4 regions of the Streptomyces auratus genome follow, and region 2 is predicted to be linked to each of the others. Evidence: riboswitches for the same ligand, from Rfam matches in the RefSeq annotation. Region 2 holds a riboswitch; each other region holds the start of a gene.
The links. Region 2 has a riboswitch for cobalamin ahead of cobN (cobaltochelatase subunit CobN). Riboswitches for the same ligand answer to the same signal wherever they lie in the genome.

Region 1 (7,749 bases), on a different contig from region 2:
CCCCGCCCGGGCGGACCCAGCGGCCCGGGTGGCCCCGGCGGACGCGGCGGGGGCGGAGGCGGCGGGGGCGGCGGAGCCGGGGGCGGCAGGCCCTGGTGGCGGTCCGCACCGCGGGTCGCGATCATCGCCGCGGTCGTGGTCGCGGCCGTGATCATCACCATCGTGCTCACCCGGCCGAGCGGCACCACGAGCGAGGTGTTCGCCGAGCCGGCCGCCTCGACCGGCCCGAACCCGGTCACCGAGTCGTCGGCGAACGAGTCCACCCCGACCACGTCCGCCACGCCCAAGCAGTCCAGCGGCTCCAACAGCGAATTCTCGGGCGCGACCCCCGGCCTCTACGGCGGGACCGAGAACAGCGCGAGCTGCGACGTCGAGAAGCAGATCAGCTACCTCACCGGCGCCCCCGCGAAGAACCAGGCGTTCGCCGGCGTCGTGGGCGTCACCCCGGGCGATGTCCCGCGCTATCTGCGGTCGCTGACGCCCGTACAGCTGGCCTATGACACCCGGGTCACCAACCACGGCTACAAGGACGGCAGGACCACCGAATTCCAGTCGGTCCTGCAGGCCGGCACCGCGGTCATGGTCGACGCGTACGGCGTGCCGCGGGTGCGCTGCAAGTGCGGCAACCCGCTGACGCAGCCGAAGGCCCTCCAGGGAAGCGTGAAGACGGTCGGCACGAAGTGGCCCGGATACCGGTCCTCGAACGTGGTCGTCGTCAAGCCCGCGAAGTCCAAGATCAAGGAATTCACGCTGCGCAACCCGAAGACGGGCACCTGGTTCACGCGCCCCCAGGGAACCACCGGCACCGCCGACAGCCCGACCTCCCCGCCGTCCGAGACCCCCAGTGGACCCTCCTCCTCCCAGCCGCCGCCGAACGAATCCCCGTCGTCCGGCGAGACGTCCTCCGGGACCACCGGCTCCCCGGGTACGAGCACCGGCGAGACCACCGGGCAGCCGCCGGGGACCACGGGAGGCAGCAACACCACCGGCGGGACGCCCTCGTCGACGGGAGGGGAGACCGGTCCGGGCGGTGGGACCACCGGCGGGGGGACGCCGAGCGAAGGGGTGCAGGGCGGCGGTACGGGAACACCGGGCAGCGGCGGGGGCGGCACACCGCCCTCCAGCTGACGCTTCCGGCCCGCTGACGCTTCCCGACCGGCTGCCCCTGTCCGCCCCTGTTGCCCGCGGCGGGGCCGCGGGCAACAGGGGCGCAGCCATGTGCCCATGGCCGGCCGCCATGCGACCGAGGCCGGCCACCGTCCGTGGCCGGCCACCGCCGACTACCCAACAGCCCCGATATCGAACTGTGTCCTCATGAATCGGTGCACGAGGCAACCATCTCGGCAGACACACCCTCTGCATATGCGGCGGGTGCATCGACAGCCCTGAACGTGACCCCTCAGGGCCGGGCTCCGCCACTGTCAGCTGTTCTGCTTTGGAGGGACCCCCGTGCACGCCGCATCACGCCGCCACTCTGCCCGGTTGATACCCGCCCTGACCGCGGCGGCCGCACTGTTGAGCGCGTGCGGGCCGGGTACGGACGCGTCGAAGGCGGACGAGCCGGCGACCAAGGTGACCGTCACCCCGGCCGCCGGAACCAAGTCGGCCAAGCTCGGCTCGCGGATATCCGTGCGGGCCGACGGCGGAAAGCTCACCTCCGTCGAGGTCAAGACCGACAAGGGCGACAAGGTCGCCGGACGGCTCGCCGGTGACGGCACGTCATGGACCTCGGACGGCAAGGTCGCGCCGCAGACCACCTACACCGTGCACACGAAGGCGAAGTCGGCCAAGGGCAAGGAATCCTCCGGCACCTCGGACTTCACCACGCAGCAGGCCGACAAGGTCAACAAGCTCACCAACACCCCGGGCGGCGGCCAGACCGTGGGCAGCGGAATGCCGGTCTCGATCCTGTTCGACCACCCGATAGCCAAGGACCGGCGCGCCGAGATCGAGAAGGCGCTGACGGTCTCCACGCAGCCGAAGGTCCAGGGTGCCTGGGGCTGGGTCAAGGACTACTCCGGCAAGGACCGGATCGACTGGCGCCCCAAGGACTACTGGCCGACCGGCACCAAGGTCTCCGTGAAGGGCGCGCTGTCCGGGATCAACTCCGGCACGGACGGCGGCTGGTTCGCCCGGGACTACAACTTCGGATTCACCATCGGCAGCGACCACAAGGCCGTCATCGATGTCCCGTCGCACACCATGACGATGTACGACAACGGCAAGAACGTCGGCACCATCCGCGGCTCCGCGGGCTCCCCGGAGGCCCCGACCCGCGGCGGGGTGCACACCGTACGCAGCAAGAACGCGGCCGAGACGATGGACTCCGCCACCATCGGGTACGGCGACAAGTGGATGCTGGACTCCAAGTGGGTCACCCACCTCACCGCGTCCGGGACGTTCCTGCACTCCGCCCCGTGGAACAAGTCGATCGGCGTGGAGAACAACAGCCACGGCTGCTTCGGCATGACCACCTCGGACGCCAAGAAGGCCTACGACTTCCTCCCGATCGGCTCCACGGTCGAGGTGAAGGGCACCAGCAACACCGACAAGACCGATGTCGGCAACGGCCTGGAGGTCTGGCAGGAGAGCTGGCAGCAGTGGCAGCAGCGCAGCGCGCTCAAGCACTGACCCGGGCGGCAGCCCCGACTCGGCACTGACCCGGGCGGCGCAGGCTCATCTGCGGTGTCTGCCCGGCGGCCGGGCGCGGGTGGACAGCAGGAAGACGGTGGCCAGGACGGCGACGGCCTGGGCGAGGGCGGCGATCTTCTTGTCGCCGGTCCAGGCCCGTTCGTACATGTTCGGCACCGGCCCCAGTGTGCCGACGTCCACGTAGGTGTACAGGAGCAGCAGCGCGAGGCCGCCCGTGGCGACCAGCCAGGCGAAGATGTCGGCCGCCGGACGGCGCCAGACCAGCACCAGCAGGGCGGCGATTGCGGCGAGGACGGCCTCGACGCGGAAGAGCGTGCCCTGGCCGATGGTCGCGGTGACCGCGTCGTACTGCGCGGCGACCCGGGCATGGACGGCGGCGTCCACGGCCAGCCCGGCCGCCGCGAGCACCCGCGCGATGCCGCGGGGGACCCGGCGGGCCCGCCCGCGCTCCGGTACGGAGCTGTCTGGTGCCACGGCATCTCCCAGCCTCATGGTGAGCGGCGGTCAGGCGGTCAGGCGGTCAGGCGGTCAGGCGGTCAGCGGACGGTGAGCGCGCCCTTCATGTACGGGTGGATCGTGCAGATGAAGGGGTAGCTGCCGGCCTTGCCCGGAGCCTTGAAGGTGACAGTCCGGCCCGGCCCGATGCTGCCGGTGTCGAAGGCCTTGGGGCCGGTGGCCGTCACGGTGTGGGTGGTGGAGTCCTCGTTGACCACGGTGACCGTGCCGCCGGGCCGTACGGACAGCGCGGCCGGCTTGAAGGTGAAGTCCTTGATGGTCAGGCGGGCGGCGGCCGGGGCCGCGCTGGTCGGCCCCGCGGTCACCGTCGCCGCGGTGGGGGTGCGGGACCGGGCCGGGGCGGTGCCCTCGCCGGTGTTCGTACAGCCGCCGAGGCCCATGGCACACAGCGCGACGGTGGCCACGGCGACGGCCGGGCCGGCGGTTCTCCTCATCGGGCGTCCTTCTCCTCGGTCCGTCCGCTCCGGCCCCGGGCGGGCCACCTCCTGACTCAATAGACAGCAGACGCCGCCGCCCGGCCATCCGGGCGGCGGCGTTCGGCGTAATCGGGCATCTGCCGGGCGAGCGAGCGGGGGGGGCGGCCGCCCCCGCCGGGGGCCGGCGGCGGGGGGGGCGGGGATCGACGGCGGCGGGCGGCCGGTCAGTGGACCCGCCGGTCGGTCAGCAGGTCCCGCCTCCCGTCACCCGATCCCGCCGGTCGGTCAGCGGGTCCCGCCTCCCGTCACCCGATCCCGCCGATCGTCCGACGATAGGTGGACCGCCGGTCCTCGATCCGGCCCCAGCGGTCGCCGTAGACGTTCTCGACGACCCGCGGCTCCCGCAGGAAGTCGTGCGGGAAGCCGAGGGACACCGCGCTGGTCCGGTCGAGCCGGGCCAGCGCATCGGCGTCGAGCGTGACCTCGACCGCGCCGAGATTGTCGCGGAGCTGGCTCTCCTTGGTGGCGCCGATGATCGGGATGACGGTGCCGGGCCGGCTGCGCAGCCACGCCAGCGCCACCTGCGCCGGGCTCCAGCCGCCCTGCTCGGCGACCTCCAGCACCGCGGTGATGGTCTCCTCCGCCTGGTGGTCTCGGGCGTCGTCGGCGGCGTTGCCGTCCAGCCGGCCGGTCTCGCCGCGGCGGTACTTGCCGGTGAGCCTGCCGGCCGCGAGCGGTGCCCAGGCCAGCACGGCCAGATCGAAGGCGCGGGCCTGCGGCAGCAGTTCCCGCTCCGGCGTCCGCTCCAGCAGGTTGTAGCGCAGCTGCGAGCCCGCGAACGCGGTCCAGCCGCGCAGCTCGGCGAGGGTGTTGGCCTGAGCGATCTCCCAGGCCGGCCAGTCGGAGACGCCGACGTGGAGCACCTTGCCCGACCGCACCATGTCGTCGAGCGCCCGCATGACCTCCTCCACGGGCGTGAAGTGGTCCCGTGCGTGCACCCACAACACATCGACGTGGTCGGTGCGCAGCCGCTCCAGACTGGCCTCCACCGAACGGACCAGGTTCTTGCGGTGGTTGCCCGCGGCGTTCACCTCGCCCTGGCGGGTCGCGCAGGTGTATTTGGTGGCCAGCACGAAGCTGTCCCGGCGGCCTTCGAGCAGCTCCCCCAGGATCCGCTCCGAGGAGCCGTCGGTGTAGTTGTTGGCGGTGTCGATGAAGTTGCCGCCCGCGTCCGCATAGGCGTCCAGGATCCGGCTGCTGGTGTCCTTGTCGGTGCCCCAGCCCGGGTCGCCGCCGATCGTCATGGTCCCCAGGCTCAGCTCGCTCACCCGCAGGCCGGTCCTGCCGAACAGTGTGTAGCGCACGATGTCCCCTTCGTTCAGCGACGGGTGGTCAGGTCCTGCGCCCACGCTAGGAGCTGGAGTGCGCTCCAGGGCAAAGCACAGCGGCGGGCCGGTGGCCCATGTCACGCGCCGGAGTCCGGGAGCCGGTGTCCGATCGGGGCGGCAGCGCCTAGGGTGGCGGGTGCAACTGGTTCGCCCTGCCCGCCAGGCAGACGCGTCGCAAGAGGGAACCCGGTGGAATTCCGGGACTGCCCCGCAGCGGTGAGTGGGAACGACCGCCGTCATACGCACTGGGCCCGGCCGGGTCTGGGAAGCGACGGCCAGTAGATGTCCGCCCAGGCGGATGTGCCCACGAGTCCGAAGACCTGCCAGTGCCCCCGTGCGACCGGTGCACGGGGCGATCTCGGTGACCTCGAGGGCAGGTCGGCGGACACCTCAGGCGGGCACGGACGGCCAGTTGGCGCCGCTGCCCGCCCGGTTCGCCGTCCCTTCGCGCTCTCGACCCGTCCCGGGGTCCATGGAGTCATACTCGCGAAGGAGAGTTCCGTGACCAGCACATCCGCCGCCGCGGCCGCCCGCGCCACCGTGCACGGCTACCCCCGTCAGGGACCGCACCGCGAACTGAAGAAGGCCGTCGAAGGCTACTGGAAGGGCCACGTCAGCGCCGACGCCCTCGAAAGCACCGCCGCCGCACTGCGCCGTGCCACCTGGCAGCAGCTGGCCGAGGCCGGTGTCCACGAGGTGCCGACCGGCGACTTCTCGTACTACGACCACGTCCTGGACACCACGGTGATGGTGGGGGCGATCCCGGCCCGGCACCGCGCGGCGGTGGCCGCCGACCCGCTGGACGGCTACTTCGCGATGGCCCGCGGCACCCAGGACGTGGCGCCGCTGGAGATGACCAAGTGGTTCGACACCAACTACCACTATCTGGTCCCGGAGTTGGGCCCGGACACGATCTTCGCCGCGGACTCCGGCAAGCAGGTGACCGAACTGCGGGAGGCGCTCGCGCTCGGCCTCACCGCCCGCCCGGTGCTGCTCGGTCCGGTCAGCTACCTTCTGCTGGCCAAGCCCGCGCCCGGTGTCGCGGCCGGCTTCGACCCGCTGACGCTGCTGGACCGGCTGCTGCCCGTCTACGCCGAGGTGCTCGCCGACCTGCGGGCGGCCGGCGCCCGCTGGGTGCAGCTGGACGAACCGGCCCTGGTGCAGGACCGCTCCCCCGCCGAACTCGACGCCGCGGCCCGCGCCTACCGCGGCCTCGGTGCGCTCACCGACCGCCCGCAATTGCTGGTCGCCTCGTACTTCGACCGGCTGGGCGAGGCGCTGCCGGTGCTGGCCAAGGCGCCCGTCGAGGGCCTGGCGCTGGACTTCACCGGCGCCGCGGCCGCCAACCTCGCCGATCTCGCGGCGGCCGGCGGACTGCCCGGCAAGCGGCTGGTCGCCGGGGTCGTCGACGGCCGCAATGTGTGGCTCAACGACTTCGAGCAGTCGCTGGCCACCCTGGGGACGCTGCTCGGTCTGGCCGAGCGGGTCGATGTGTCGTCGTCCTGCTCGCTGCTGCACGTTCCGCTGGACGTCGGTATGGAGCGGGAGATCGACCCGCAGATCGCCCGCTGGCTGGCCTTCGCGCGACAGAAGACCGCCGAGGTCGTGACGCTGGCGCGGGGTCTGAGCCGGGGCACCGGCGCGATCGCCGCCGAACTCGCCGCCAACCGGGCGGACCTGGCGTCCCGCTCCGGTTCGCAGCTCACCCATGACCCGGCGGTACGGGCCCGGGCCGCGGCCGTCACCGGGGCCGACGGCCGCCGCTCGGCGCCGTACGCCGAGCGGGCCGCCGCCCAGCGAGCCCACCTCGGGCTGCCGCTGCTGCCGACCACGACCATCGGCTCGTTCCCGCAGACCGACCAGTTGCGCGCCGCCCGTGCCGCGCTGCGGGCCGGGCGCATCGACGCCGCCGCCTACGACGAGCGCATCGCGGCCGAGATCCGCGAGGTCCTCGCCTTCCAGGAGAAGGCCGGTCTCGATGTCCTGGTGCACGGGGAGCCCGAGCGCAATGACATGGTCCAGTACTTCGCCGAGCAGCTGACCGGCTATCTCGCCACCCAGCACGGCTGGGTGCAGTCCTACGGCACCCGCTGTGTCCGCCCGCCGATCCTGGCCGGTGACATCTCCCGCCCCGAGCCGATGACGGTGCGCTGGACGCAGTACGCCCAGTCGCTCACCGACCGCCCGGTCAAGGGCATGCTCACCGGACCGGTCACCATGCTCGCCTGGTCCTTCGTCCGGGACGACCAGCCGCTCGCGGACACCGCCCGCCAGGTGGCGCTCGCCCTGCGCGATGAGGTCAACGACCTGGAGGCGGGCGGGAGTTCGGTGATCCAGGTCGACGAGCCGGCGCTGCGGGAGACGCTGCCGCTGCGCCGTGCCGGCCATGCGGAATATCTGGCCTGGGCCACCGAGGCGTTCCGCCTCACCACCGGCGGGGTCCGTCCGGACACCCAGATCCACACCCATATGTGCTATGCGGAGTTCGGCGACATCCTCCGGGCCATCGACGACCTCGACGCGGACGTCATCAGCCTGGAGGCGGCCCGCTCCCATATGCAGGTCGCCGGGGAGCTCGCCACGGCCGGCTATCCGCGCGAGGTGGGGCCGGGCGTCTACGACATCCACTCCCCGCGCGTGCCCGGCACGCACGAGACAACAGCCCTTCTGCGCAAGGGACTTGAGGCCATTCCGGCCGAGCGGCTGTGGGTCAACCCGGACTGCGGCCTGAAGACCCGCGGCTGGCCCGAGGTACGCACCGCCCTGGAGAACCTGGT
Region 2 (7,749 bases):
CAGGGCGTTGATCGCGGCGGCGGCCATGGCGCTGCCGCCCCGGCGCCCGCGCACCACCAGGTGGTCCAGCTTCGACGGATGGGCGATCAGCGCGTCCTTGGACTCCGCGGCGCCGATGAAGCCGACGGGTATGCCGATGACGGCGGCCGGGCGGGGCGCCGCTTCCTCGATCATCTCCAGGAACCGGAAGAGGGCGGTGGGGGCGTTGCCGAACGCCACCACGGCGCCGTCCATCCGGTCCCGCCACAGCTCCAGGGCGGCTGCGCTGCGGGTCGTGCCCATCCGGGCGGCCAGGTCCGGGACCGACGGGTCGGCGAGGGTGCACAGCACCTCGTTGTCCGCCGGCAGCCGCCTGCGGGTGACGCCGCTGGCGACCATGTTGGCGTCGCAGAGGATCGGGGCGCCGGCGCGCAGCGCCGTGCGGGCGGCGGCCACCACGCCGGGGGTGAAGGCCAGATCGCGTACCAGGTCGACCATGCCGCAGGCGTGGATCATGCGGACCGTGACCTGGCTGACGTCGGCGGGCAGCCCGCCGAGGTCCGCCTCGGCGCGGATGGTGGCGAAGGACTGGCGGTAGATCGCCGCACCGTCCTTCTCGTAGTCGAACGCGGTCACTGTGGCCTCGGGGTTGTCGGTTGTGGGCTGGCTCATGGGGTGTGGCTTCGGGCGGGTGGGGCCGGGTGGTGCGGGGGTGGTGCCGGGGGCGCGGGGGCGTCGTCGGCGGGCGGTGCGGTGTCCGGGCGGACGACCGCCACCCGGTAGCCCTCCCCCGTTGCCCGCACATCCACCCATGCGCCGTGGGGGTGGCCGCAGCGGCGTTCGCAGCCGGACCAGTGGACGGGCAGGCCGTCCGGTACGGCGGTGGTGTCGGGGACGCGGGCGCCCGCGGCGACGGCGGCCGCGGCGTCGGTGCGGACGTCGGTGCGGGACTTGGCGCAGCCGGGGCGGCCGGTGCAGGCGCCGAGGCGGTGCCAGGGGGAGTCCGGGTCGGTGATCAGGCCGGCGGCCGCCAGCGCGGACAGCCGGGCGGCGGCGGTGCCGGCCGGAAGCCCGGGGAGGACGATGCCGCGCCAGGGAGTCAGCCGCAGCGCGCCGCAGCCGTCGTCGGCGGCGACGGCGGTCAGCAGACGCCACTGGGCGAGCGTCAGCCGGCCCAGCGGCGCCAGGACGCAGAGCGCTGCCGTGCCGTCGGGGCCTTCGATGATTCCGGGGGCCGCGGAGTGGGGGGAGGGCGAGGAAGCGGGCGCTGGTGCCTGCGTCACATATGTGGGGGTGATGCCGGTTTCGTGGAGGTGTGCCGCCACTTGCCGGGCCGTCAGCCGCTGTTCGGCGGGGAGTTCGCGGACCCGCCAGGCGCCGCTGCCGCTCGCCTCGGCGGCGGTCAGGAAGGTCTCGGCGGCGGCGAGCGCGGCACGCGGTGCGTCCGGGCCGGCGATCCGCAGCGCCGCCGGATCGTCGCCGACCCGCAGCAGCGCGGTGCCCCCGGACCCGGCGGACTCCCCGGCTCGGTCCGCTTCTGCGACCAAGCTCACATCCCCGCCGAGCGTCGCTACGTCACCCCGGCCGTCGTCCAGGACGAAGAGGAAACGGCCCGACAGTGCGGCCGCCCGTTCGCTCGCGCAGAGGAGTTCGTCCAGCTCGCGGGCCCACCGGCGGACATCGGCAGGGGAGTTGCGGTCCAGTCCGGCCAGCGGGGAGGCGAGGATGTTGCGGATGCGTTCGTGGTGTGCGGAGGGCAGCAGTCCGGCGTCGCGCAGCAGGGCGGCCAGCTCGGTGCCGCAGCCGTCGGGCAGGCCGCGGAGCTCCGCGTTGCCGCGTGAGGTGAGGGAGAGGTGGCCGTCGCCGAGCCGGTCGGCGGCGTCGGCCAGCGCCCGTGCCTGACGCACCGTCAAGTCCCCGGCGGGCAGCCGCACTCGGGCCAGCTGTCCGTCGGCGGCGGAGTGCAGCCGCAGCGCTCCCGGGCAGGCGTCACCGCGGTCCCGTATGGGCGGTTCGGCCCCTTGGGGGCGTATCGAGGGGGAGGGCGGCATGGCGGCGAGCATACCTACGACGGTGCACGCCGGAACCGTGCCCCGGACCCCCTCGCGGCCACCCCGGGCCGCCCGTCGCAAAGGCCCGCTTACCTCCCCCGGGTCCAGCCCTTACTATGCAGGTCGGTGGGTCGGCTGATCCGCCGGACGCCAGCGACGGCGTGGGGTCGTACGACCCCGGGGAGGAAGCCCGGTGCAAATCCGGCGCGGTCCCGCCACTGTGAACCCGGCAGATGCCGGGTGAGTCAGGAACTCCCGCCGTCCATACGACCACCCGGGGCGCGGACACCCCGAGGAAGGCCTGCGCTCGCATGCTTCTGCTGCTGTCGACCTCCGACACCGATCTGCTCAGCGCCCGCGCGGCCACGGGCCCGGTGCCGTACCGTCTCGCCAACCCCGCCCGCCTCGACGTCGCCGAGCTGCCGGCTCTGCTGGAGGGCGTGGACCTCGTCGTCGTACGCCTCCTGGGCGGCATCCGCGCCTGGCAGGAGGGCCTGGACCTGCTGCTCGCCGAGGACCAGCACCGGCCCGTCGTCGTGCTCACCGGTGAACAGGCCCCCGACGCTCAGCTCATGGAGCAGTCCACGGTCCCGGTCGGCATCGCGGCCGAGGCGCACGCCTACCTCGCGCACGGCGGCCCCGCCAACCTCGACCAGCTCGCCCGCTTCCTCTCCGACACGGTGCTGCTGACCGGCCACGGCTTCGAGCCGCCGGCGCCCGCCCCCTCCTGGGGGCCGCTGGAGTGGGGCGCCCGCAACGACAGCGGCCCGCTGATCGCGGTGCTCTACTACCGCGCCCACCACATGAGCGGCAACACCGGCTTCGTCCGCACCCTGTGCGAGCAGATCGAGGCGGCCGGGGGCCGGGCGCTGCCGCTCTTCGTCGCCTCGCTACGCGCCCCCGAGCCGGAGCTGATCGAGGCGCTGGGGGCCGCCGACGCCCTGGTCACCACGGTCCTCGCGGCGGGCGGCAGCAAGCCGGCGGACGCCTCGGCCGGCGGCGACGACGAGACCTGGGACGCCGGTGCGCTGGCCGCGCTCGACGTCCCGATCCTCCAAGCCCTGTGCCTGACCGGGCCGCGCAGCGCCTGGGAGGAGAACGACGAGGGGCTCTCGCCGCTGGACGCCGCCTCGCAGATCGCGGTCCCCGAGTTCGACGGCCGGCTGATCACCGTCCCGTTCTCCTTCAAGGAGGTCGACGAGGACGGTCTGCCGGTGTACGTCGCCGACCCCGAGCGCGCGGCCCGGGTCGCCGGGATCGCCGTCCGCCATGCCCGGCTGCGCCACATCCCGGCCGCCGAGAAGCGCCTCGCGCTGGTGCTGTCCGCGTACCCGACCAAGCACTCCCGGATCGGCAACGCGGTCGGCCTGGACACCCCGGCCAGCGCCGTCGCGCTGCTGCGCCGGCTGCAGGCCGACGGCTACGACTTCGGCACCGAAGAGGTCCCCGGCCTGGTGTCCGGCGACGGCGACGAGCTGATCTACGCCCTCATCGAGGCCGGCGGCCACGACCAGGAGTGGCTCACCGAGGAGCAGCTGGCCCGCAACCCGGTCCGGATTCCGGCTGCCGACTACCGGCGCTGGTACGCCACGCTCCCGCAGGAACTCCGCGACTCCGTCGAGCAGCACTGGGGGCCGCCGCCCGGCGAGATGTTCGTCGACCGCAGCCGCAACCCCGAGGGCGACATCGTGCTGGCCGCCCTGCGCCGCGGCAATCTGCTGATCCTCATCCAGCCGCCGCGCGGCTTCGGCGAGAACCCGATCGCGATCTACCACGACCCCGATCTGCCGCCCTCGCACCACTACTTGGCGGCCTACCGCTGGATCGCGGCCTCCGCCGACGACGGCGGTTTCGGCGCGGACGCCATGGTCCATCTGGGCAAGCACGGCAACCTGGAGTGGCTGCCCGGCAAGAACGCCGGGCTGTCCGCCGCCTGCGGCCCGGACGCCGCCCTCGGCGACCTCCCCCTCGTCTACCCCTTCCTGGTCAACGACCCCGGTGAGGGCACCCAGGCCAAGCGCCGGGTGCACGCCACCCTCGTCGACCACCTCGTCCCGCCGATGGCCCGCGCCGAGTCCTACGGCGACATCGCGCGCCTGGAGCAGCTGCTCGACGAGTACGCGGCCATCTCCGCCATGGACCCGGCCAAGCTGCCCGCGATCCGCGCCCAGATCTGGACGCTGATCCAGGCCGCCAAGCTCGACCACGACCTGGGCCTGGACGAACGCCCCGACGACGACGGCTTCGACGACTTCCTGCTGCACGTCGACGGCTGGCTGTGCGAGGTCAAGGACGCCCAGATCCGCGACGGACTGCACGTCCTGGGCGGGGCGCCGACCGGCGAGGCGCGGGTGAACCTCGTGCTGTCGATCCTGCGCGCCCGGCAGATCTGGGGTGGCCGGTCCGCGCTGCCCGGTCTGCGCGAGGCGCTCGGCTTGGACGAGTCCGCGGCCACCCGTACGACCGCCGACGCGGCCGAGGACACCGCCCGCGGCCTGGTGCAGGCGATGGAGGACGCGGACTGGGACCCGGCGGCGGTGGCCGGTGTGGCCGCGGGCCACTCGTCCGCGGTCGCCGACATCCTCGACTTCGCCGCCCGCGAGGTCGTGCCGCGGCTGGCCGCCACCACCGATGAGATCGACCATGCGGTGCACGCGCTGAACGGCGGTTTCGTGCCGGCCGGCCCGTCCGGCTCCCCGCTGCGCGGCCTGGTCAACGTGCTGCCGACGGGCCGCAACTTCTACTCCGTCGACCCGAAGGCCGTCCCCTCCCGCCTCGCCTGGGAGACCGGCCAGGCCCTCGCCGACTCCCTGCTGGAGCGCTACCGGAGCGACAACGGCGACTGGCCGCAGTCGGTCGGTCTGTCCCTGTGGGGCACCAGCGCGATGCGCACCAGCGGCGACGACGTGGCCGAGGCCCTCGCGCTGCTGGGTGTCCGCCCCGTCTGGGACGACGCCTCGCGCCGGGTGGGCGGCCTGGAGCCGATCCCGCTCGCCGAGCTGGGCCGTCCCCGTGTGGACGTCACGCTGCGCATCTCGGGCTTCTTCCGCGATGCCTTCCCGCACGTCATCGGCCTCCTCGACGACGCGGTACGGCTCGTCGCCGGTCTGGACGAGCCCGCGGAGTCCAACTTCGTCCGCGCCCACGCCCAGGCCGACCTGGCCGCGCACGGCGACGAGCGGCGCGCCACCACCCGCATCTTCGGCTCCCGCCCGGGGACGTACGGCGCGGGCCTGCTCCAGCTGATCGACTCCCGCGACTGGCGCACCGACGCCGACCTCGCCGAGGTGTACACCGTCTGGGGCGGCTACGCCTACGGCCGCGGCCTCGAAGGCCGCCCGGCCCGGGAGGAGATGGAGACCGCCTACAAGCGCATCGCGGTCGCCGCCAAGAACACCGACACCCGCGAGCACGACATCGCGGACTCCGACGACTACTTCCAGTACCACGGCGGGATGGTCGCCACCGTCAAGGCGCTCAGGGGCAAGGCGCCCGAGGCGTACATCGGTGACTCGACCCGGCCCGAGACGGTCCGCACCCGCACCCTGGTCGAGGAGACCTCGCGGGTCTTCCGCGCCCGGGTGGTCAACCCCCGCTGGATCGAGGCGATGCGCCGCCACGGCTACAAGGGCGCCTTCGAACTCGCCGCCACCGTGGACTACTTGTTCGGCTACGACGCCACCACGGGCGTGGTCGCCGACTGGATGTACGACAAGCTCGCCCAGGCCTACGTCCTGGACCCGGAGAACCGCGCGTTCCTCCAGGAGGCCAACCCCTGGGCCCTGCACGGTATCGCTGAGCGCCTCCTGGAGGCCGAGTCCCGCGGGATGTGGGAGAAGCCGGACGCCGCGACGCTGGCGGCGCTGCGGGAGGCGTTCCTGGAGACCGAAGGGGAGCTGGAGGGCGAGGACTGACCCGGGCGCGGGGCCGCCCCGGCCGGGGGGCCGGGGCGACCCCGTACCCGCCCGCCGGCCCGACGGCCCCGGTGTCAGGCGGACTTCGCGGTGATGTCCCCGTTGCTGGTGGTCAGGTCCAGGCGATAGCGCCCCGCCGGGTCCTGGACGACGCCGAGGTGCTTGTCGCCGTTGCTGGTCTCCGCGGACACGCGGTAGTGGGCCTTCGGCACCGTCACCGTGATGCTGCCGTTGGACGTCTTCGCCCGGACGCTCTGAGCGGTGGCCGGGGTGAGGTCGATCGCCCCGTTGGAGGTCTCGGCGGCGATCTGCCGGCCGGACAGTCCGCGTCCGGTGATCGCGCCGTCGGTCGTCGTGGCGTCGACCGGGCCGGTGACGCCGTCCAGGTCGATCCCCCCGTTGCTGGTGGTCACCTTCACCGCGCCGACGGCGGACAGATCCAGCGCCCCGTCCGCGGTCTCCCCGCTCACCGGGAGGCCCGCCGGCACCTGGACCGTGTAGTCCACCGAGCAGTTCTCGCCGCAGCCGCCGAGCACCAACACCCCGTCCTCGATCCGGTGGGTGGCGCCCTGCGGCCGGTCGCCGTGGTACGTCACCGAGCGGTGCACCGACACCGCGCCGCCGCCCTTGCCGCCGTGGACGGTGAGGCTCCCCGAGGTGTTGTCCAGCCGGATGGACGTGATCTTCTTCGCGACCTCGGCGTCGTCCCGGAAGGTCTTGCCGGGCACCAGTCCGCAGGCGCCAAGGCCGCACATCCCGATGGCGGCCGTCGCGACGACGGCGGTGAAGCGGACCCGCTTGCGCATGAATTCCCCCGGAAGTGGTCGGTGATCGGTCCGGCGGGCGATGCGCCCGTCGAGTGCCCGACGTGAGGCTAGGGCGCCGGGGCACGCCCCCACCATGGGGAAAACCCCCTGATCATGGTGCGGATGGCCCCCGTGTTGCCCCAGGTATCGCCCCAGGTGCGGCCGGTGGTGGCCGGTGCGACGATTTGTGTGGGGGCGGTTCATGTGCTGCTTGGGGGGCGTACGAGGAGGCTTCCGGTGACCGGCACGAAGACATGGAACGCCGAGATCAGCATCACCGAGATCGACAGCGAGGTCCGGGCCGAGGCCCGGCTGCGGGGCAAGGAGGGCGGCCAGCTCGTCGGCCAGGGGTCGGCACGCTGCAATCCCGCCGATGAGAACGTCCCCGACATCGGCGACGAGCTGGCGGTGGCACGGGCGATGTCCGACCTCAGCCATCAGCTGTTGCAGCGGGCCGCACACGACATCGAGGTGCACACGGCCCGGCCGGTGGAGCGGCTGCGCGGCTGAGGGACGGCGGCGCGCCCGCTGCCCGGCGGACCGGACCGCGACCGCGGCCCGGTCCGCCGGACGCCCGCTACTCCTGCGCCCGGAAGTCCGGCCCGATCGTCAGCGTCACCGCGCCCGGGGCCGCCTGGGCCGACTCCGCGGCCTTGGTCCCGGGAAGGCGGGCGGCGAGCACCTCGCTCTGTGCCTTGAGCGCGGCCGGGTAGCTGAGGGTGGTCTTGTCCGTCGACGGCGCGTTGCCGGTGGCGATGACCGTGAAGCCGAGCTTGCGCAGCTGGTCGGCGGCGGAGGCGGCCCGGCCCGGGATGCCGGTGCCGTTGAGGACGCGGACCTGCACGGAGTGGGCGGTCACCGGGTTCTTGGCGGCCTCGGCGAGCTTCTTCTTCCCGGCGGCGCCGAGCTCCCGGTCGTGCGCGATGTCGCTGAACAGCTGGCTGGCCTGGGGGTATTGCCAGACCACATTGGCCTTGTCGGTGGGGACGTCGGCCTCGC
Region 3 (7,749 bases), 1.5 Mb from region 2:
CTCGCCCTCGCCTGCGATCTGCGGCTCATGGCGGACAGCGCACGGATCGGGATGCCGATCGCCCGGCTCGGCATCCTCGCCAGCCCGGTCTTCGCGGCACGGCTGGTCGCCCTGGCCGGACCGGGCACGGCACGGGAGTTGCTCTACACCGGCCGGCTGGTCGAGGCCCGCACGGCGGTGGCCCTCGGACTCGCCGACCACTGTGTACCCGACGACCGGCTCGCCGAGCACGTCGGCCGCCTCGCCGCCGGGATCGCCGACCATCCGCCGGCGGCGATCCGAGCCGCCAAACAGGCCGTCGCCGCCGCCCTGGCACCGCAGCGCACGGCGACCGCCGCCCCGCAACGGCCGGTGGTGGCCCGGCCCCACTTCGACCGCGCGATCGCCGCTTTCCTCGGGCGGCCCTCGGCGGCACCGCCGGACCCGTCCTGAGCAGGGACGGTGTGGGGTGGGTGCGCGGCGGGCCGTCCGGGGTCGCCGCGCGCTGTTGTTCGCCGTGGGGGGTGCTGTGTATCGTCGAGAGTGACTTGAAGTTTCAAGTAACTGGCCCGTCGGTTCGCGGGCCGGTCCTCGACCTGTGAAAGAGCGCTTCTCATGACGTCCCCCCTCAGCACTCTTGAGCCCTCCCGCCTCGGCGTCTCGATGCGCGACAAGCCCGCTCCGTACGGCTACGACACCGGGCTGCTTGTGCTGCGGCTCGCGCTCGGGCTGACCATGGCGGCCCACGGCGCCCAGAAGCTGTTCGGCTGGTTCGGCGGGCCGGGGCTCGACGGGACCGGGCAGTTCTTCACGATGAGCGGCTATCCGGCCGGCCGGACGATGGCCGTCGTCGCCGGACTGAGCGAGACGCTCGGCGGGCTCGGCTTGGTGGCCGGGCTGCTCACCCCGCTCGCCGCCGCGGCGGTCGTCGGCACGATGGTCAATGCCCTGGCCGTGAAGTGGGGCGGGGGCTTCTTCGCGCCCAAGGGCGTGGAGTACGAGCTGCTGCTGACCGCCGGTGCGGCGGCCCTGGCGCTGACCGGGCCCGGCCGCTTGGCCGTTGACCGCTTCCTGCCCGGCCTGCGGGTCCACCGGCCGGTCCGCGGTGTGGCCGCACTGGTGCTGGGAGTGGTCGTGGCGGGCGTGATGCTGCTGGTCCGGAAGTGACGCCGGGCCGGGCGGGGCAGGAACGGATGCCGGCCCGGGACGGGAGGAACAGACACCGCGCTCGGTCCGGGCAAAGGAACGGATGCCGGCCCGGCGGGGCAGGTGCAGCGGAGTCGGAAACGGGGAGTGCGGCGGCACCATGGTGGTGTCACGGCGGAAGAGCGGAGAGCAGGGCCATGTCGGTACGACGTCTCAATCACGCGGTGCTCTATGTACGTGAGGTGGCGCGGGCCGTCGCCTTCTACACCGAGGCTCTCGGGCTCACGGTGGATGTCGAAGTGCCGGGGCGCGCCGCGTTTCTCAGCGCTCCCGGCTCGCTCAACGATCACGACCTGGGGCTGTTCACCGTGGGTCCCGGGGCTCCCGGGCCCGAAGCGGGTCGCGTCGGGCTCTACCACCTCGCCTGGGAGGTCGGCACGCTCGGCGAACTCATCGCGGCGCGTGACCGGCTCGACGAGCGGGGCGCCCTGCTGGGAGCCAGCGACCACCTCGTCGCCAAGTCGCTGTACGCCAAGGACCCGGACGGCAACGAGTTCGAGGTGATGTGGCGGGTCCCGCGCGAGGACTGGCCCGGCCCGGACCAGCCGGATCGCCTGCTGCCGCTCGATCTGGCGGCGGCACTGGAGCGCTGGGGGCCGGACCTGATGACGGGGGCGGCGGCGGGGTCGGCTACCTGAGGGGGCGGGGGCGGACCGGTCCTCAGGCGTCCGACGCCGCCCGCTCCTCCTGTCCACTCCGCCCCGCCGGCTGCACCTCTTCCTCCGGACCTGTCGTGCTTGCCGGACCTGTCGTACCCTCCGGCTCCGTCGGCTGCGCTCGCCCGGCCCGCTCCGTCCAGCGCTTCTCGACGCCGGACAGCCGCCAGTACGCCAGCGCCGCGGCCCACACGACCACGAACAGGCCGACGATGAGGAAGCCGACGTTGTCGAGGTCGAGGCCGGATATCCAGCCGGTCAGCGGGTCGGTGAGGGCGAGCTTGTCGTGCAGCACCGTCACCAGCTCGATCGTGCCGATGAAGAAGGCGACGGCGATCGAGAGGCCGGTGATCGCGAGGTTGTAGTAGACCTTGCGCACCGGGTTGGAGAACGCCCACTGGTAGGCGAAGTTCATGAAGGTGCCGTCGAGGGTGTCGAACAGGCTCATTCCGGCGGCGAAGAGCAGCGGCAGACACAGCACGGCGTACCAGGGCAGACCGGCCGCGGCGCCGCTGCCCGCCATCACCATCAGGGTCACTTCGGTCGCGGTGTCGAAGCCGATCCCGAAGAGGAAGCCGAGCGGGAACATCTGGCCGGGGCGGGAGACGGAGCGGGTGAACCGCCCCAGGAAGCGGTTCATGAAGCCGCGTGAGTCCAGTTGCCGCTCCAGCTCGGCCTCGTCGTAGCGGCCGCTGCGCATCTCGCGGAAGACCCGCCACATCCCGGACAGCGCGATGAGGTTGAGGGCGGCGATGAGGTAGAGGAACGACCCCGAGACGGTGGTCCCGACCATGCCCAGGATCTGGTGCATGCGGGATTCGTCGTTGAGCAGGATGCCGGCGAGCTGCGCGCCGCCCGCCACGAGGGCCGCCATCACGACGACCACGCTGGAGTGGCCGAGGGCGAACCAGAAGCCGACCGAGACCGGCCGCTTGCCGTCGGCCATCAGCTTGCGGGTGGTGTTGTCGATGGCGGCGATGTGGTCGGCGTCGAAGGCGTGCCGCATGCCGAGGGTGTACGCGGTGATGCCCAGCCCGACGCCGAAGACCTGGCTGCCGACGGTGTAGTGGTGCGGGACCACCAGCAGGAAGAGCACGCCGAAGGCGACGACATGCAGTCCGGCTATGACGGCCATCAAGCCCGCGGTACGGACGGTGTCCTGCCGGCGCCAGCGGAAGGCGCCGGAGGCAGGGGTGGTCGGGGTATCGGTGGACAGGGCCATCCGGCGGTCACGCTCCAGCACCTCGTGGATCAGTTCGTGAGATGCCGTGGCCGGTCTCCTGGCTTACGGGTGCACGCGTCCGCCCCCGCCTTCCCGGCCGCGGGCTGCGGTCAGTGGCGCCGCAGAGGCGTCATGCATCTGCGGAAGGGGTGGAAACTCCCCGATCACAGTGGCGAGGGCCGCTCCGGTCTGGGACCTCAAGGTCCGTCACCGGTCTTCCCGAACACCACGGCCCGGCCACTCTAACCGCCACGGGGGAGGGGTGCGGTCCGTGGGGCGGATCCGGGGACGGGCGGGAGCGCCGTCGGCGGGAGATGCCCGTCCGTCACAGGTCAAGGGAGCAGAGAAAGGCGTGGAGTTCCTGGTCGAAGAGCGCGGTGTGCTCCAGATTGACCATATGGGCCGCGCCCGGTATCCGGATCCTGCGGGCGCCGGGGACGGACAGCGCTATCGCATGGGCGTTGGCGGAGATGTCGCGGCCGTCGAGATCGCCGTCGAAGACGACCGTCGGCACCCGGATCTCCCCCAGCCGCCCGGCGGCACCGACCTCCAGGGGCATACCGGATGCCGTCCCCTCGCCATGCACCTCCACATTGGCCTCGGCCGAGGCGCGCATCCGCTCACGGAATCCCGGGTGCACCGCGGACGGTTCGCGGTGCGGTCCGTCCACCCACATCCGCAGGAAGTGCTCGATATAGCGCTCCACGCCGTCCGGTGCGCCGATCGCCGCCACCTGCTCCTTGATGTGCTCCAGGAGGAAGGGGTCGGTGAAGGCGCGGCCGCTGATCCCGGGGGAGGCGAGCGCCAGAGCCGTCACCCGGTCCGGGTGGGCGAGGGCGGTGTCCAGCGCGACCCGGGCGCCGTGGGAGAGGCCGACGAGGACGGCGCGGGGGACGTCGAGGGCGTCGAGAAGGGCGCACAGGTCCTCGTGGTGGGCGTAGTCACCGGCCACTGTGGAGGACAGACCGTGGCCGCGGAGGTCGTAACGGATCGCGCGCAGGCCGGAGTTCACCAGCCAGGCGAACTGCTCGTCCCACATGTGCTGGTCGAGCATCGCGCCGTGCAGCAGTACCACCGCGGGGCCCGAGCCCGCCGTCTCGTAGAAGAGTTCGCCCTCCTCGACCGGCACGATGCCGTTGTCGATCTCGGACCAGGCGGTGATTCTGCGGGTCATTCTCTGGGCCGTCCTTTGTGCGTCGGATGCGGGGAGCTGGGCTGGATGCGATGGGCGTCGGTATTGCCGTGACTGTCGGTTTCCTCCGGTGGAACGTGTGAGCCGTTCCCGAGGTGCCGGAATTCCTCACCGAGTCGGTCGAGCACGTTCAGTGCGGTGCGGAGGTCCTCGGCGGGCAGATCGGCCAGCCGCTGCCGCAGCTGCGCCGTCTCGGCCTTCTGGATTCCGCGTATCGCCTCCGCGCCCTCGGTCGTGAGCTGGATCAGCGACGAGCGGCGGTGGGCGGGGTTGGGCGCCGTCACCGCCAGGCCCAGTTCGACGGCGTGGTTCACCCAGCGCTGCACCGGCTGTCGGTCGAGGTCCATCGCGCGCGCCAACTGCGGGACGGTCCGCGGGCCTTCGGCGTGCAGCGCGTCCAGCAGTGCGTGTTCGCCGGCGGTCAGGCCCGTGCCGGACAGTTCGCGTTCCACCGCGCGCACGACCGTGCGGTGCAGTGGCCACAGGCGCCGGATGACGCCGTACAGCAGGTCTTCCTCGGGTGCCGGTGCCGGTGCTCCCTCGCCGTCGCCGCCGCGCTCGATGGTGCTCATGGACGTGGACTCCCCCTCGATGATGCCGACTCGCCTCACTGATTCCCCCTCACTGATTCCCCCTCAGCGACTCCCCTTCAATGACACTCATGGTGTCATGGTGACACTCGTGATGTCGTTTGGGAAGGGGGCTGCCGCGGAAAGGGGTTGAAGAGGAGAACGAGCCTGACGGGGCTCGTGTGACCGGTGGGTGAGAAAAGGCGGACGGTGGATGAAGGTCTCTTTGCTGCGTGCGGTCGGAGTGGCCACGGCGGCGTACGGGGTGGCGGTGGCCGCGGCGCCCGGTCTGCTGGCCCGGCCCTCGGGGCTGGCCGATGCCGCGGGGCGCACCGCGCCGGCGACCCGGACCTCGCTGCGTCCACTGGCCTGGCGGGACGCGGTGAGCGGGCTGGCCCTGGCACTGGCTCCGGAAGGGCCGGCGCTGCGCACCGCCGCATATGTGCGGATCGCCGCCGACTTGGGGGATGCCGTGCTGCTCGGTGCGACGCTGCCGGGGCGCGGCCGCCGGGCGGTGGCGGTGGCGGTCTCCGTGGGCTGGGGCGCCCTGTCGGTGGCCGGGCTGCTCGCCGACGGCCGAGTGAGGGAGGCCGGGAAGGGGCCTATGCGCCCTCGGGGGACGGAGCCTCGTCGGGTGTGAAGCGGATGACGAGGTCGGCGCGTTCGCGGGTGGCCGCCACGACACGGGCGTTGGCCTCGTCCGAGGCGTGCACGAACCGCTCGGCATCGGCACGCGGGCGTCCGAAGCGCTCATGGCGGTCGATCAGCCGCCGGATCCGCTCCGCGCCGTCCAGCTCCACGTACCAGACCTCGTCGAGCAGTGCGTGCACCCGCGACCAGGGGGCGCAGTCGAGCAGGAGGTAGTTGCCCTCGGTGACGATGAGCGGGATGTGGGGTGCCACGGGGATGCTGCCGGCGACCGGTTCCTCGATACGGCGGTCGAACGCCGGGGCGTAGACGGAGGTGTCCGGTTCGGGGGAGCGCAGACGGGCCAGGAGTGCCGCGTAGCCGGCAGGGTCGAAGGTGTCCGGTGCGCCCTTGCGGTCCCCGCGGCCCAGGCGGCGCAACTCCGCCTCGGCGAGGTGGAAGCCGTCCATCGGCACCAGCGCCGCCTGCCCGGCCAGCCCGGCCACGAGATGGGCGGCGAGGGTGGACTTCCCGGCGCCCGGCGGGCCGGTGATACCGAGCAGCCGGCGCCGGCCGGGCGTCGCGGAGGCGGCGAGGCCACGGGCGCGGGAGAGGAGGTACCGGAGATCCATGATGTCTCCATCGTGCCCGACCGGGAGGCCCATCGGGCGGCCGCACCCCGAGCCGGCGGCTGCATTTCCCGGTCCATACCGGCCCTGCCCGGCGGCCGCACCGCCGCCCCGCGCCGGCCCCAACCCGCCCGGCCTCAGCGGGAGTCGGCCGCGCCCCCGCCCGCCAGGCCCAGCCGCCACAGGGACGTGACCTCGGCGGCGCGGGCCACATGGAGCGGGTCGGAGGTGTCGCGGGCGCGCGGATGGCGGGGGGTGATGTCGAGCCGTCCGAGGACGGTCAGGCCGGAGGCGGCGAAGGCGTCGAGGAGTGCGGCGTGCGGACGCAGACCGAGGTGTTCCGCGAAGTCGGAGAGGATCAGCCAGCCCTCGCCGTCCGGTGTCAGGTGGTCCCCGAGGCCGCCCAGGAAGCCGTGCAGCATCCGGTTTCCCGGGTCGTACACCGCATGCTCCACGGGGGAGGTCGGTTTCGCGGGCACCCACGGGGGGTTGCAGACGACCAGCGGGGCTCGGCCGGCCGGGAACAGATCGGCCTCGACCACCTCCACCTGTCCGGCGACGCCCAGCCGTTGGGTGTTCTCGCGGGCGCAGGCCAGCGCCCGCGGGTCCTGGTCGGTGGCCACGATCCGGCGTACTCCGCGCCGGGCGAGCACCGTGGCCAGTACGCCGGTGCCGGTACCGATGTCGAACGCCAGCTCCCGGGAGGGCAGCGGGGCCTCGGCCACCAGGTCGACGTACTCGCCGCGGGCCGGGGAGAAGACGCCGTAGTGCGGATGGATGCGGTCGCCGCCGAGCGCCGGGATCTCCACTCCCTTCCTGCGCCATTCGTTGGCGCCGATGAGGCCGAGCAGCTCGCGCAGCGAGACCAGGGAGGCGGTCGGATCCGCGCCCTCGGCGGCCCCGGACGCCTCGTCGCCGGCGGGCTCAGCGGGGCCGTACGCCCTGGCGCAGGCCTCGCGGACGTCCGGGGCGCGGTGCAGCGGGACGGTGAGGGACGCATCGAGCGGGACCAGCAGCATGCCCAGGATGCGGGCGCGTTGGTTCTGCGCGGCGCGGTGCAGATGGAACGCCTGGGTGACGTCGGCGGGCGGTGCCTTGCGGGGGCGGCGGTCGATCCGGCGGGCCATCGCGGTCAGCAGCTGGCGGGCGTTGTGGAAATCGCCGCGCCACAGCAGCGCGGTGCCCTCGCAGGCGAGTTTGTAGGCGTCGTCGGCCTTCGTCCGGTCGTCCGCGATGACGATGCGGCGGGGTGGCGGAGCGCCGTTCTCGGAGCGCCAACGGGCGGAACGGGCCTCGTCGGCCTCGGTCCATTCGACGACCGGCGGTTGGTTCACCGAAGTGTGCCTCGCGTGTGTGGTTCGGACCCCGCCGAGGGTGCCGCCCAGGGGGGCGGTCCCGGTCCGGCGTCCGGGGAGCGCGAACGGCTCACAGGAGACGGGGGGCGTGGTGTGACGGCCGATTTTACTCCGGATCGGGGTCTGGCCCGCCCCGGTGTGTGCCACTGAAGCGTGACCGCGCAGGTCAACGCGTGGAAGGGCGGCTTCGCTACAGTAGCCGGACGGTTCCGCTGGGAGCCGCCCCCGCGAAGGTGCGCCGCGATGATGTCGGCCGCTCCTGAACCCGGCGGGCCACCCCCCAATACTCCGACCCTCAATGTCGAGGGGGAACG
Region 4 (7,749 bases), on a different contig from region 2:
TGCAGGGCGCCCCGCGGCGGGGACTGCGGGACGCCCATGTCGATAACCGCGGTGTCGGGGCGGGCGGCAAGGAGGGCGTCGAGCGCCTCGGCCATCCAGGGATGACGGTGGACGTCGCGGACCACGGCGACCAGACGGCGCCCGGCGGCCGCCGTGAGCAGGCCGTCGACCAGCGCGGGGGTGCCGGCCGCGGCCGCGGTCTCCGCGGTGCAGGTGAGCGTCCCGGTGCCGGGGAGCAGCCGGGTCAGTTCGGCGGCGACGCCCCAGGGGGTCTCGTCCCCGACGGCGATGTTGGCCAGCGGGGTGAAGGCCGCGACACAGGCGGGCGTGGTCAGGGGGGTGAACGGGCCGTCGACGGTGCGGCGCAGGGCGCGCCGGGCCGCGGTGAGGCCGATCCCGGGGGCGGGCTCGATCCCCTCCCCCGCACCCGTGCGCCGGGTCCAGCGCGCCAGGGCGCGTACCCGTGCCGCGGCGTCCGCGAGCCGCGCTTCGGGCAGTTCGCCCGCGCGCACCGCCCGCACCAGGGCGTCGCGCAGCCGCAGCACGGTGTCCTCGTCCGCCAGTCCGCCGCCCACACAGAGGGCGTCCGCACCGGCGGCGACGGCCAGCACGCTGCCCCGTTCGAGGCCGTACGCGGCGGAGATGGCCCGCATCTCCATCCCGTCGGTGATGATCAGGCCGTCGAAGCCGAGACCGCCGCGGTCGACGGGGGCGCGCAGCAGTCCGCCCAGCGCGGCCGGGCTGAGCGTGGCGGGGCGGTCGGCGTCCAGGGCGGGCAGCAGGATGTGTGCGCTCATCACGGCGCGGGTGCCGGCGGCGACGGCGGCGCGGAACGGCACCAGTTCGCGCTCCTGGAGGGTGGTCAGACCGGCGGTGATCCGCGGCAGGTCGTGGTGGGAGTCGACGGCGGTGTCCCCGTGGCCGGGGAAGTGCTTGGTGCAGGCGGCGACGCCGGCGGACTGCAGCCCCTCGACATAGGCGGCGGTGTGCCGGGCGACGAGCTGCGGATCGTCGCCGAAGGAGCGGACGCCGATGACCGGGTTGTCGGGGTCGGAGTTGACGTCGGCGCAGGGCGCCCAGTTGAGGGTGATGCCGCACTCGGCCAGCCGTCGGCCGAGTTCCCGGGCGACGTCGCGGGTCAGGGCGGTGTCGTCGACGGCGCCGAGCGCGTGGTTGCCGGGGAAGGAGGAGCCGCCGCGCACTTCGAGGCGGGTGACGTCGCCACCCTCCTCGTCGACGGCGATGAGGAGGTCCTCGCGTGCGGCGCGCAACCGGGCAGTGAGCTCGGCGAGTTGCGCGGGGCTCTCGACATTCCGGCCGAAGAGGCCGACCGAGGTCAGGCCCTCGCCGATCCGCCGCAGCAGCCAGTCGGGGGCGGTGGTGCCGGTGAAGCCCGGCTGGAGGACGGTGAGTGCGTCGCTGGTCAGGGTGTCGGTGGAGGGTTCCGACCGTACGAGCGGGGTCATGGGCTGCGTCATCCCTTCACTGCGCCGGAGGTGAGACCGCCGACCGCCGTGCGTTGCAGGAACAGGAAGAGGGCCAGGAGGGGAAGGGCGAAGAGCGACGTGGCGGCCAGGGTGGCGCCCCGTTCCCGGGGCACCGCGGCCGTATGGCCGCGGAGGGGCGGCAGGGCGAAGGGCGGCACCATCAGCATGGAGACGAGGGTGAGCGTCCGCAGGCCGTCGAGCAAGCAGGCGTCGCCGCTGTGAGCCCACGCGTCATCGCGCTCTCCCCCCAAGGCCGGGTGTGGTCTTTAATGGTTTAGACCAGCGCCCGCAGCTTGGCCTAGACCTTTTGGGGTGTCAAGGGGTGTATAAGAGTCGCTGCCAGGTCCGTCACCTGACCGACATCCGGCGGGCCGGGACCTGCGACAGCGCACGGGGAAGGCTCCCGTGCCACGATGTGAGCCGCTACGTACGGAGGAGCCGGTGACGGCAGCACGACAGGAGTCGGAGAGGCGGGTCATGGAGACGGACGGGGGCAGCACTGCCGAGAGCGGCGTACGGACCGCGCGGGTGCCCAAGTACTACCGGCTCAAGCGGCACTTGCTGGAGATCACCGAGACCCTGCCGCCCGGCACCCCGGTCCCGCCCGAGCGCACCCTCGCCGCCGAGTTCGACACCTCGCGCACCACGGTGCGTCAGGCCCTGCAGGAACTGGTCGTCGAGGGCCGGTTGGAGCGCATCCAGGGCAAGGGCACCTTCGTCGCCAAGCCCAAGGTCTCCCAGGCGCTGCAACTGACCTCCTATACGGAGGACATGCGGGCCCAGGGTCTGGAGCCGACCTCCCAGCTGCTGGACATCGGCTATGTCACCGCCGACGACCGGCTCGCCGGACTGCTGGACATCGCCACCGGCGGGCGGGTGCTGCGCATCGAACGGCTGCGGCTGGCCAGCGGTGAGCCGATGGCCATCGAGATCACCCATCTGTCGGCGAAGCGCTTTCCCGCGCTGCGCCGGAACCTCGTCAAGTACACCTCCCTCTACACCGCGCTGGCCGAGGTCTACGACGTCCGGCTGGCCGAGGCCGAGGAGACCATCGAGACCTCCCTGGCCACCCCGCGCGAGGCCGGCCTGCTGGGCACGGACGTCGGGCTGCCGATGCTGATGCTCTCCCGGCACTCCCTCGACGCGCAGGGGCAGCCGGTGGAGTGGGTGCGTTCGGTCTACCGCGGCGACCGCTACAAGTTCGTCGCCAGGCTGCGCCGCCCCGCGGACTGATCCGCCGGCCCCGGGCCGGGCTCCTTCCGCCCGGCCCCGCCCGGCCGCGCCCGCCGTTGTCCGGATCCGGCCCCGCCCGGCCGCCGCAACCCCCGCGGACCTGCAGCAAGGTGGAGTCTTGATACCGATATGCGGACGGGTAGTGACGCGCGCCACGCTCCTGCCATAGATTTCCAGCCGATTACGCAGGAGACCCAGGGGACGGAGCAACGGTCATGACGCAGTCAGCTGTATCGCCGGATCGCAGACAGGTGGTCACGCCCACACGGGTGATCGCCGGGATCTGCCTGATCGCTCCGTTCGTCGCCATGCTGTGGGTGAGCTCGTACGCCCGGATCGAGCCGACGCTCATCGGGATCCCGTTCTTCTACTGGTACCAGATGGCGTGGGTGCTGATCTCGACCGTGCTCACCATGATCGCGTACAAGCTCGTGCAGCGTGAGCAGCGGGCACGCAAGGGCGGTGGGTCGGAATGAGCCTGACCACGACCGCACCGGAGACCTCCGCCGTGCTGGCCGCCTCCGCGACCAAGGGCGTCAACGGCGTGGCGCTCGCCGTCTTCATCTTCTTCTTCCTCGCCGTGACGGTCATGGGGTTCCTGGCCGCCCGCTGGCGCAAGGCCGAGGAGTCCGCCAACCTCGACGAATGGGGGCTGGGCGGCCGCAGCTTCGGCACCTGGGTGACGTGGTTCCTGCTCGGCGGCGACCTCTATACGGCGTACACCTTCGTGGCCGTTCCGGCGGCGATCTACGCGGCGGGCGCGGCCGGCTTCTTCGCCGTGCCGTACACGATCCTGGTCTACCCCCTCATCTTCACCTTCCTCCCGCGCCTGTGGTCGGTCTCGCACAAGCACGGCTACGTCACCACCTCCGACTTCGTGCGCGGCCGCTTCGGCTCCAAGGGCCTGTCGCTGGCCGTGGCGCTCACCGGCATCCTCGCCACGATGCCGTACATCGCGCTGCAACTGGTCGGCATCCAGGCCGTCCTGGACGTGCTGGGGATCGGGGGCGGCGAGCACACCAACTGGTTCGTCAAGGACCTGCCGCTGCTGATCGCGTTCGCCGTCCTGGCCGCATACACCTACTCCTCGGGGCTGCGGGCGCCGGCTCTGATCGCGTTCGTCAAGGACGGGCTGATCTATCTCGTCATCGCCGTGGCCATCATCTACATCCCGATCAAGCTGGGCGGCTTCGACGCGATCTTCCACTCGGCCGGCAAGGCGCTGTCCCAGCCGGGACCCGTCCCCGGCAAGCCGCGCGGCGAGCTGACCAGCGGGCCCAACGCCCAGTGGGCGTATGCCACTCTGGCGCTCGGCTCGGCGCTGGCGCTCTTCATGTACCCGCACTCGATCACGGCGACGCTGTCCTCGCGCAGCCGCAATGTGATCCGCCGCAACACCACCATCCTGCCGCTCTACTCCCTGATGCTGGGGCTGCTGGCGCTGCTGGGCTTCATGGCGATCAAGGCCGGCACGGACATCCAGGGCAACCCCCAGCTGGCCATCCCGCAGCTCTTCGAGGACATGTTCCCGAGCTGGTTCACCGGCGTCGCGTTCGCCGCGATCGGCATCGGCGCGCTGGTGCCCGCGGCCATCATGTCGATCGCCGCGGCCAACCTCTTCACCCGCAACGTCTACAAGGACTTCCTCAAGCCGGACGCCACGCCCGCGCAGGAGCACAAGGTCGCCAAGCTCGTCTCGCTGCTGGTGAAGGTCGGCGCGCTGGTCTTCGTCCTCACCATGGACAAGACCGTCGCCATCAACTTCCAGCTGCTGGGCGGGATCTGGATCCTGCAGACCATGCCGTCGCTGGTCGGCGGCCTGTTCACCCGCTGGTTCCACCGCTGGGCGCTGCTGGCCGGCTGGGCGGTCGGCATGCTCTACGGCACGCTCGCGGCGTACGGCGTGGCCAGCCCGACCCAGGCGCACTTCGGCGGCTCCAGCAAGGAGATCCCCGGCATCGGTGAGATCGGCTACATCGGTCTGACCGCCTTCGTCCTGAACGTCGTGGTGTCGGTCGTGCTGACCGTCGTCCTGAAGGCCGTCAACGCTCCCGAGGGCACCGACGAGACCAGCCCCGCGGACTACACGGCGGACGCGGGCGACGCGGGCGTCGTGGTCGAGCTGCCGCCGGCCACCGAGAAGGCTCCGGCCGGCCACTGAGCCACCGGCCGTCCTTCGGCATCGGGCCGCCGCGTTCCTTCGGGGAAGCGGCGGCCCGTTGCCGCGCGCGGGTCAGTTCACCCAGTCCTTCAGCTGCTCGGTTTCGAGCGTGATGCCGACGGGGTCGGGGAGGTGGAGCGACTTGCCGAACGACACGGTATGGACCGTCTCGTAGCGACCGTCATCGGGTTCGCTGTAGACGACCATCTGGCAAGCCTGGCGGTCGATCAACAGGTAGAGCGGGATACCGGTTTGTGCGTACGCACGGGGCTTCTCCACTCGGTCGCGCTGGTCGGTATCCGAGTCATGCGAGGTGACTTCGACGACCATGAGCACCGGGTCGGGGTCTGCCCATTCCCCCTGGCCCACGAAGGCATCACACGGCACGAGCGAGGCGTCCGGACGGAGGCGGCCCTTTCGGTACGTCTCCGCCTTCAGGCCCTGGCCAGGATCGAGGAAGAGCTCCGGCCTGTGCTGAATGCAGATGCGGAGCAACCACTGAATGATCCGACCGTGATCCCCGTCCGGCATGGGCTTGCTCTTGACCTTCCCGTCGATGAGTTCCAACCGCGCGCCTTCTTCCAGGCGGGCGAGTATCCGGGCGGCCTCTTCGAAATGCTCGGTCTCCATGATGTGCGGCCGGTCGGCGAGCGCGGTCATGAGGCCTTCTCCTTCTTCCACGGGACGGAGCAGAGAACTGCCACCGACCATAGCCGAGACCACTGACAGACACCGTGTGATCACTCACGACACACTAGATATGGGGGTGCGCCTGACGGCCCACCACCACATGTATGCTCGTCCTCGCTGTCGCCGCAGGGGAATCCGGTGCGAATCCGGAACTGTCCCGCAACGGTGTCAAGGCGCGCTTCCCCGGCCGGAAACCGGCCCCGACGCGCGCCCGGAGTCCGAAGACCTGCCGACAGTACGACCGCACCGCCATGGGTGTGGACGTCGATACGTCCGGGCCCCGAGGGCTGGGCCGGTGGACGCCGCGTGGTGAGCCCGCGCACTCCTGACCGTGTCGGGGTGCCGCATGCCCGCGTGCGCCCGTCGTGCCCGCCCTCGCGGCCCCCGCCGAGTGAGGGAGAGCATCACGTGACCATCGCGCCAACGGAGCCCGCGTCAGACGCCGAGGTCGTGCCGCCTGCGGTGGCCGCGTCTGCCGGTGCCGCCGGTGCCGCCGACGGCGGCCCGGGCGAGGACGGCCCGGGTGTCGCCCTGCTGCGCACCCTGACCGAACTGACCGAGGACCTGACCGCGACCGACCCCGGCAAGGTGGCCGCCGCCGCCCTGCGCGGCCGGTACGAGGGCGCAGGCGGGGCCGAACTGCGGTCGCTGGCCACCGATGCCGCGGCCGGTCTGATCGGTGACGAGCCGCAGTACTCCAAGCTCGCCGCGCGGCTGCTCACCCTCGCCATCGCCGAGGAGGCCGCCGGCCAGGGCGCCGTCTCGTTCTCCGCCTCGGTCGCGACCGGTCACCGCGAGGGCCTGATCGCCGACGAGACCGCGGAGTTCGTACGGACCCACGCGGCCCGCCTGGACGCGCTGGTCGAGCGGGCTCTGGCCGACGGCGCCGACGACCGCTTCGGCTACTTCGGGCTGCGCACCCTGCACTCGCGCTACCTGCTGCGCCACCCCACCACCCGTCAGGTCATCGAGACCCCCCAGCACTTCCTGCTGCGGGTGGCCTGCGGCCTCGCGGAGACCGCGGATTCCGAAGAGGGCACCGAGCGCGCGCTGGACGACGTCACCGAGCTCTACCGCCTCACCAGCTCGCTGTCCTACCTCCCCTCCTCGCCCACCCTCTTCAACTCCGGCACCCGCCACCCGCAGATGTCGTCCTGCTACCTGCTGGACTCCCCGCTGGACGAGCTGGACTCGATCTACGACCGGTACCACCAGGTGGCGCGGCTGTCCAAGCACGCCGGCGGCATCGGCCTCTCGTACTCCCGCATCCGCGCCCGGGGTTCGCTGATCCGCGGCACCAACGGGCACTCCAACGGCATCGTGCCGTTCCTGCGCACGCTGGACGCCTCGGTCGCGGCCGTGAACCAGGGCGGCCGGCGCAAGGGCGCCGCCTGTGTCTACCTGGAGACCTGGCACGCGGACCTCGAGGAGTTCCTGGAGCTGCGTGACAACACCGGTGAGGAGGCCCGCCGTACCCACAACCTGAACATCGCGCACTGGATCCCGGACGAGTTCATGCGCCGGGTCGAGGCGGACGCCGACTGGTCGCTGTTCTCCCCTTCGGACGCACCGGAGCTGGTGGACCTGTGGGGCGAGCAGTTCGACGCCGCGTACCGCCGGGCCGAGGCCGAGGGCCGAGCCGTCAAGCAGATCCCGGCGCGGGTGCTGTACTCCCGGATGATGCGCACCCTGGCGCAGACCGGCAACGGCTGGATGACGTTCAAGGACGCCGCCAACCGCACCGCCAACCAGACCGCCGAGCCCGGCCAGGTCGTGCACTCCTCCAACCTGTGCACCGAGATCCTGGAGGTGACGAACGACGGGGAGACCGCGGTCTGCAACCTGGGGTCGGTGAACCTCGCCGCCCACCTCGGCAACGACGCCGGCGGCTGGGAGGAGGCGATGGACTGGGAGCGGCTGGACGCCACGGTCCGCACCGCCGTCACCTTCCTCGACCGCGTCGTGGACATCAACTTCTACCCGACCGAGCAGGCCGGGGCCTCCAACTCCCGCTGGCGGCCGGTCGGTCTGGGCCTGATGGGCCTGCAGGACGTCTTCTTCCGGCTGCGGCTGCCCTTCGACTCGCCCGAGGCGCAGGAGCTGTCCACCCGGATCTCCGAACGGATCATGCTCGCCGCGTACGAGGCGTCCGCCGACCTCGCCGAGCGGCATGGCCCG

Region 1: linked by a shared signal. The riboswitch ahead of metE (5-methyltetrahydropteroyltriglutamate--homocysteine S-methyltransferase) and the one ahead of cobN (cobaltochelatase subunit CobN) in region 2 are both predicted to bind cobalamin.
Region 3: linked by a shared signal. The riboswitch ahead of nicT (Nickel transporter NicT) and the one ahead of cobN (cobaltochelatase subunit CobN) in region 2 are both predicted to bind cobalamin.
Region 4: linked by a shared signal. The riboswitch ahead of BKA18_RS24275 (ribonucleoside-diphosphate reductase subunit alpha) and the one ahead of cobN (cobaltochelatase subunit CobN) in region 2 are both predicted to bind cobalamin.

What each region holds. Positions count from the first base shown of each region.
Region 1 covers NZ_JBNGCB010000003.1:2,274,501-2,282,249, reverse strand. The annotation lists gene BKA18_RS29705 (DUF6777 domain-containing protein) at 148-1,128, shown strand; gene BKA18_RS29700 (L,D-transpeptidase) at 1,450-2,631, shown strand; gene BKA18_RS29695 (hypothetical protein) at 2,677-3,126, opposite strand; gene BKA18_RS29690 (cupredoxin domain-containing protein) at 3,189-3,602, opposite strand; gene BKA18_RS29685 (aldo/keto reductase) at 3,890-4,948, opposite strand; cobalamin riboswitch at 5,098-5,314, shown strand; gene metE (5-methyltetrahydropteroyltriglutamate--homocysteine S-methyltransferase) at 5,474-7,749, shown strand, end outside.
Region 2 covers NZ_JBNGCB010000001.1:4,101,000-4,108,748, reverse strand. The annotation lists gene BKA18_RS17895 (precorrin-8X methylmutase) at 1-651, opposite strand, end outside; gene cobG (precorrin-3B synthase) at 648-2,030, opposite strand; cobalamin riboswitch at 2,173-2,305, shown strand; gene cobN (cobaltochelatase subunit CobN) at 2,342-5,944, shown strand; gene BKA18_RS17880 (DUF4097 family beta strand repeat-containing protein) at 6,019-6,750, opposite strand; gene BKA18_RS17875 (DUF1876 domain-containing protein) at 6,988-7,260, shown strand; gene BKA18_RS17870 (LCP family protein) at 7,328-7,749, opposite strand, start outside.
Region 3 covers NZ_JBNGCB010000001.1:2,580,197-2,587,945, reverse strand. The annotation lists gene BKA18_RS11120 (enoyl-CoA hydratase/isomerase family protein) at 1-432, shown strand, start outside; gene BKA18_RS11115 (DoxX family protein) at 595-1,146, shown strand; gene BKA18_RS11110 (VOC family protein) at 1,323-1,823, shown strand; gene nicT (Nickel transporter NicT) at 1,846-3,063, opposite strand; cobalamin riboswitch at 3,095-3,309, opposite strand; gene BKA18_RS11100 (alpha/beta fold hydrolase) at 3,389-4,237, opposite strand; gene BKA18_RS11095 (MarR family winged helix-turn-helix transcriptional regulator) at 4,234-4,827, opposite strand; gene BKA18_RS11090 (hypothetical protein) at 5,039-5,464, shown strand; gene BKA18_RS11085 (nucleoside/nucleotide kinase family protein) at 5,427-6,083, opposite strand; gene BKA18_RS11080 (methyltransferase) at 6,218-7,414, opposite strand.
Region 4 covers NZ_JBNGCB010000003.1:1,041,238-1,048,986, reverse strand. The annotation lists gene BKA18_RS24305 (glycoside hydrolase family 3 protein) at 1-1,466, opposite strand, end outside; partial or broken gene BKA18_RS24300 (carbohydrate ABC transporter permease) at 1,475-1,585, opposite strand; gene BKA18_RS24295 (GntR family transcriptional regulator) at 1,965-2,720, shown strand; gene BKA18_RS24290 (DUF3311 domain-containing protein) at 2,936-3,196, shown strand; gene mctP (monocarboxylate uptake permease MctP) at 3,193-4,881, shown strand; gene BKA18_RS24280 (Uma2 family endonuclease) at 4,954-5,541, opposite strand; cobalamin riboswitch at 5,672-5,819, shown strand; gene BKA18_RS24275 (ribonucleoside-diphosphate reductase subunit alpha) at 5,980-7,749, shown strand, end outside.